2 regions of the Aerococcus vaginalis genome follow, and region 2 is predicted to be linked to the other one. Evidence: predicted binding sites of a transcription regulator. Region 2 holds the regulator's gene; the other holds the start of a gene.
What was found. The regulator CtsR, encoded in region 2, represses protease genes until heat stress. The targets are predictions, from matches to a motif close to TTGGTCAAAAAAGGTCAAANA.
Positions count from the first base shown of each region.

Region 1: the regulator CtsR is predicted to act here: its motif matches at 1,690-1,710, upstream of ACWOEX_RS05625 (ATP-dependent Clp protease ATP-binding subunit).

Region 1 is NZ_JBSMYC010000004.1:98,182-101,611, reverse strand. It holds gene ACWOEX_RS05625 (ATP-dependent Clp protease ATP-binding subunit) at 1-1,626, opposite strand, end outside; gene ACWOEX_RS05620 (hypothetical protein) at 1,734-2,204, opposite strand; gene rplS (50S ribosomal protein L19) at 2,333-2,689, opposite strand; gene ACWOEX_RS05610 (PH domain-containing protein) at 2,835-3,197, opposite strand; gene ACWOEX_RS05605 (hypothetical protein) at 3,340-3,430, opposite strand, start outside.
Region 2 is NZ_JBSMYC010000003.1:141,554-144,983, reverse strand. It holds gene metK (methionine adenosyltransferase) at 1-607, opposite strand, end outside; gene apf (aggregation-promoting factor) at 1,008-1,688, shown strand; gene ACWOEX_RS04660 (CtsR family transcriptional regulator) at 1,873-2,331, shown strand; gene ACWOEX_RS04655 (ATP-dependent Clp protease ATP-binding subunit) at 2,356-3,430, shown strand, end outside.

The DNA of each region.
Region 1 (3,430 bases), on a different contig from region 2:
AATACGCTCTGGCGTTACCGAGTCATGAATGAGAGAGTTCTCATCATCCGCATTTTGCTGTTCAACCTCTAATTCAGCAATCTCTGCCATCAATGATGGAATAGTGCCATGCTGTAACTTTGCAGCTGTTTCTAAATCATAATTCGTCTGTGCTTGTTCGAGATCACGTTTCGCTTGATCAAGCGCTTCACGTTTCTCTTGGACAATCTCAAAGACGTGCTTTTCTTGCTCCCACTTTGTGGTTAACGCATTAACCGTTTCCTGTGTATCTGCGATTTCCTGATTGACAATTGTCAAACGCTTCTGAGAAAGCGCATCTTCCTCCGCTTTGAGTGCTGCCGCTTCAATTTGTAATTTCAATAATTGGCGCTTTGCTGTGTCGAGTGGTTTCGGCATCGAATTCATTTCTACACGAATTTCAGCACTAGCTTCATCGACTAAATCAATCGCTTTATCTGGTAGAAAACGATCGATAATATAACGATCCGAAAGTTTCGCTGCTGTGATGAGTGCCTGATCATGGATTTTGACATGATGATGGGCTTCGAAGCGCTCACGCAATCCACGCAAAATATTGATCGTATCCTCAACAGTCGGTTCATTAACTGCTACGCGTTGGAAACGTCGCTCGAGCGCTTTGTCCTTTTCAAAATACTGACGATATTCATCACGTGTCGTGGCACCAATACAATGGAGTTCACCACGCGCAAGCATCGGTTTGAGTAAATTCCCAGCATCCATCGAACCTTCTGCTTTGCCAGCACCGACAATATTATGAATCTCATCGATGAAGAGGATCACATCACCAGAGGCCTGTTTCACTTCGTTGAGTACCGCTTTGAAACGTTCTTCGAAGTCCCCACGATATTTCGCCCCGGCAATCAAAGCGCCCATATCCAACGAGATGAGACGCTTATTCTTCAGATTGCTTGGCACGTCGCCGCGAATAATACGTTCAGCAAGTCCTTCGACGATGGCTGTTTTACCGACACCAGGATCACCGATCAAAATCGGATTATTTTTAGATTTACGTGATAGAATACGGATAACATCGCGAATTTCAATATCCCGTCCGATAATCGGATCGAGTACTTGATCCTTTACTTTCTGTGTTAAATCTTCACCGTATTTCTCTAACGCTTGATAAGTCTCTTCAGCATTCGGTGATGTCACAGTCGTTCCCCCTCTCATCTCTTCAATGGCATGCTTTAATTGTTCTTCACTGATATATTGTTTGAGCCACTTGGTAAATGGTAAATAATTCAACGCAAACAGCGCCAATAACAATGTATCCGTTGCTAAAAATTCATCATGAAATTCAGCGGCTTGTGCCTGTCCTGCTTGGATCCATGCCGCTAATGAGCTTGAAATAGAATTACCATACGTAATATTTGAACCGCTAACTGTTGCAATCTCATCAATTTCTTTATTAATTTCTTGATCTAACGCTGTCATTGGAATTTCCATACTTTCCAACAACTGATAATTGGCCTCATCGGGCGTCAATAGTACGCGCAAAAAATGCGGCACAGCAATCTCCTGATGATGCCGTGTCTGGGCGATTAGCTGCGCTTCACCGAGCGTCTCTTGTAGCTTCGTCGTCATTTGGAATCTGGGTTCGACCATCTGATCCCCTCATTTCTCTCAGTAATTAAAAATGACCTTTTTCACTATCACCAGTATACTGTGATAGTCAGAAAAGGTCAAAACACTTTTGATTAATTTATAAAACCTTAATTTTCTGCTTTTAAATCTTTGCCATTCAATTCATTTTGGAATTCAATGTACAATTGTCCAGCAATTTTCAGCCCGAATTGAACTAATGTGTAGATTAGGTTAATATCCTGTGCTTCGGCAGATGTCACATCTAATAATCGCATGGACATTTGATTGTAGTCGTCGAGCATCACCGTGAACGGACCAGATAATGTCTGATTGAAACGGTTGATCACTTCTAATGCTTCCACACGCTTTGTAGGATCTTCAAGCTTAGCAATCAGACGAAACGTAATCTGATAGTTCGTCATTACTTGATCTTCTTGAAAATCTTGTGCCCACACCGTAAAGATCAATGGATCTTTTGCTACTTTAGAGAAATTATAACCACAAGAATAGGTATGTTCACCCTTCTTATTGGCTTCATATTTTACAGGGACGTGATGTTTTTCGAATAATTCATCGAGCAATGGCTTAATTTGACGCATAAAAAGTCCTCCTAATAGTTCCTGTCTGTCATTATATCTATGCTATCATACTCGATTAGTTTCAGTGCACAAAAAAAGCGCCGATATCCGAAGACATCGACACTTGATTGATTAGTTTCGAACTAATTTTAACGATGGCGTTCTGCAATACGTGCAGCTTTACCACGACGGTTACGTAAGTAGTACAATTTCGCACGACGAACTTTACCGTAACGTACAACCTCGATCTTAGCGATACGAGGTGTGTGTACTGGCCAAGTACGTTCAACACCTACACCACTGGACATTTTACGTACAGTGAAGGTTTCGCTGACACCTTGACCTTTACGAGCAATAACAACACCCTCGAATACCTGGATACGTTCACGATCACCTTCGACAACTTTTGCATCAACACGTACAGTATCCCCTGGACGGAATTCTGGAATATCGCTACGCAATTGTTCAGAAGCGATCTCATCAATTAATTTCGGATTGTGACTCATTATGATTCTCCTCTCCACTAATACTCTTGCCGATGAACTAACTTTACTATCTGACAGCGGAGTATCGTGTTATTTGCGACCCGAATATCGCCGAATTATCGTATCAAAAATTGAGCCAGCTGTAAAGGGAAAATCACGAATTTCCCTATAAACAAATCTCCGCAAAGAGACGATCGAAACGTCTCACATCTATTCCCCTTGATAGATTTAATTTGAAATTCCCAACACGTGTCCAAAGCTCAACTTCAGCACTTAGGTCAACCTTTCCAGCATTTTCTGTTGACCACATAATAATTGAGCGATAAGGAATAGAATAAATTTCCTTCTTTTTACCAGTAATCCCCTGAGCATCCATTACAATTAAACGTTTATTCGTAAAGGCTGCAACATCACGTATCGTCTTGAACGCATCGACGACTTCTTCACCAGTAATCAGTTGTTCTGTAATTTCTCGTGGTGTTTCAGATAAATGATCCGTGAATAACCACGAGTTCACAATTTCTGCCATGAGATCCCCCCATTATTGTCTGCAACCGTTTCATCCATCATATCATGTTTAAGCGCTTTTATCTACCGCCACTCACATATTTTGTGAATAAAAAAAGACGAGCACGTAATGCTCGTCTTTATCACACGATATATGGACTAATTTATTCAAAGCTATCCAAATGATAACGGAAGCGTTTTTCAGGATGTTTACCAAATTTCTCAGCCAGATCTTCGTGGACTATTTGCCATGCG
Region 2 (3,430 bases):
CGCTTTCTTTGTGTTGCGTACTAATGACGATACTGTCGACACGCAGCGCTTGGTTGTTTTCGTCGTATTCGATGGTAACTTGCGTCTTGCCGTCTGGTCCCAAGTAGTCGAGGATCCCTTGGTGACGGACCTCAGCGAGACGACGAGCGAGACGATGACTCAACGCAATCGGAATCGGCATATATTCTGGAGTTTCGTCCGTCGCATAGCCGAACATGATTCCCTGGTCACCCGCACCGATTTCTTTTTCGGCGGATGCATCGCCACGTGTCTCCAGTGCGTCGTCCACACCGAGTGCGATATCACCGGACTGTTCATCGAGAGAGACGATCACAGCCACGTGGTCGGCATCGAAACCGTAAAGGTCATCAGTATAACCGATACGGCGAATGGTGTCTCGCACAATGCTTTGGATATCTACATAGGCGGACGTTGATAATTCACCGAAAACGAAGACGAGACCGGTATTAACGACCGTTTCACACGCCACACGTGCGTTCGGATCTTCTTTGAGGATGGCATCGAGGATCGCATCGCTGATCTGGTCAGCTACTTTATCCGGATGTCCTTCTGTTACAGATTCTGAAGTAAAAAGATGTGTTGGCAATGGTAGCCCTCCTTTATATAGATGATTGAGATGTAAAAACGGCGCTGTCATATAAATTAGGTTGTGAAATGCTAGGTTTTAGATGACGCGCCGAATGTATTACACCTATTGTAGTATGAAAAAAATAGTTTATCCAGATTGAGAAAGGTTGCACAAACAAGGAAAAACAGAAAAATTAGCGTGAAATATCACAAAAGTTACAGAAACATTACAAAAAACGGCAAAACGTTGCATACAGACAACAACTTTCACAGTGTGGTTAAAGGTCATTGACAGTTCGCCAGATTTCCCCACAAACCCAAATGACCGTGATAGTATACTTTTTGTCGAAATGAGAGGCACGCAAATGACGTGCAGAAAATCTAGAATCATAGCAAAAGAAAAAGGAGTTTTATTTAACATGAATTTACGTAAGGTTTTACTTGGCGGAACAGTTGCATTGTCTACAGTTATTGCATTGAACTTCGGTGAAGTTGCCAATGCACAGGCTAACGGCGAAGCAAGCTCTTGGGAAGCACGTACTGTAGAACAGGTTAAAGCAGACTTCCAAGAAAAAGAAGACGGCAACAAAACTTACACTATCAAATACGGTGACACCTTAGGCGTTATCGCTAAAGCTGCTGGTGTAGACGTTAACCAGTTGGCAGCATTCAACAACATCGAAAACGCAAACTTGATCTTCCCAGGTAACGAATTAACGTTCAACTTCGATGCGAACGAAAAAGTTTCTTCTGTAGAAGTTAAGGAAGCAAACGGTCACGTTGAAACTGTACCGGTTCAGGAAGCACCTGCACAAGAAGCAGCACCTGTACAACAAGCTGCACCAGCTCCTGCGCCAGCACCTCAAGCAGCACCAGTTCAAGGTGGTAGCGCAAAAGAAATCATTGCTAGTCGTGAATCCGGTGGTTCTTACGACGCACGTAACGGACGTTACATCGGTCGTTACCAATTAGACGCAAGCTACTTGAATGGTGACTTCTCACCAGCTAACCAAGAACGTGTAGCTGATCAATACGTTGCTGGTCGTTACGGTTCATGGGATGCAGCCTTAGCATTCTGGAACGCAAACGGTTGGTACTAAGCCGATAGCGTTAATAACTAACGAACAATCTAACAGCCCAAGCTTTCTGGCTTGGGCTGTTTTTTATTAAGTGATCGTGTTTCTACATTAACTGATGGCATCTCAAACAATTGCGTCAGTCACAAAAACACGGTACAATGATATTAGTCAAAGTTAGTCAATCTCATAGAAAGAGTTGAGAATTATGCAAAAGCGGAATATATCTGATATTATCGAAAGTTATCTAAAAGATGTTTTGCGCGATGCTTCAGATGTCGAGATTCGACGCAGTGAGATTGCGAATCGTTTCGAATGTGTACCGTCGCAGATCAATTACGTAATTAATACGCGCTTTACCCCGAAACAAGGCTATGCTGTCGAGAGTAAGCGCGGTGGTGGCGGTTATATTCGCATTATGAAATTACAAGTTGTCGATGAGGCAGAGTATTTGGATCGTATTAATTTGATGATCCAAGACAGCATTTCTCTGAGAGATGCAAATGCTGTGATCGAAAATCTGACGCATAAGCAATTAATCGATGAGAAGCAAGCATTCATCATGCGTGCCGCAGTGGACGATGCGATCGTGCAATCCATCGATAGACCGAATCAAGCGCGTGCAATCATTTTGAAGCATATTATCGAGCGTTTGAAATACCGTTAATCTACAAGAATAAGGAGTGGTCGGATGAGTCACGACGTTTATACTGAAAAAGCGACAGCCGCATTGGAACATGCGTTTGAGGTCGCTGAACAATTTAATCACCGTACCATTGAATCAGAAGATTTATTATTAGGCCTTTACCAAGCAGAGGGTAGTGTCGCACAGGAAGTATTGCAGAAATTCTTGCCAAGCTATCAGGAAATGGTGGAAGAGTTCGATTACTTGAGCGGTTATGGGACATCTACCAGCCCGACGAACCGCTTTGGGGAACCGAATTATGCGCCGAAGACACGCAAGATTTTAGTGATTGCACAGACGATCGCACAGATGTTAGATGCGACGTTGATTGGAACGGAGCATATCTTACTCGCATTAATCAGCGAAGAAACGCTCGCCGTTCGTATTATGCGCAATCTCAAAGTTGACTTGGCGGAAGTGTACCGCGAAATTTGCCGAATGATTGGTGTGAACCCGAGCGTCTTGATGAAGAAGGGGCGCGGACATATCGATGGCAATCAGTCCAACAAGAGTGATTCGAAGACGCCACTATTGGATAGTATCGCGAAGGATTTGACCGCACGTGTGGCACATGGTGATGCAGATCCAGTGGTTGGACGCGACAAAGAAATTAGTCGTCTCATGCAGATTTTGAGCCGTCGTATGAAGAATAATCCAGTCTTGGTCGGTGAGCCGGGCGTCGGTAAGACCGCTATTGTCGAAGCGGTCGCACAGCGTATCGCGAATGGTGAAGTGCCGGATACACTCGCCAATAAGCGCCTCATGATTTTGGATATGGGATCGATGGTTGCTGGAACGAAATATCGTGGCGAATTCGAAGATCGTGTGAAGAAAATGATCGAAGAAGTCGAAACGGATGGCGAAGTAATTCTCTTCATCGACGAATTGCATACGATGATCGGTGCAGGTGGCGCAGAAGGAGCGATTGATGCCTCTAACTTGATGAAACCTGCGCTTGCTCGCGGTAGTGTTCAGGTGATCGGTGCGACGACGTTGAATGAATACCAGAAATACATCGAGAAAGACTCCGCACTCGCTCGTCGTTTCTCCAAAGTATTGGTAGAAGAACCGAGTGAATCGG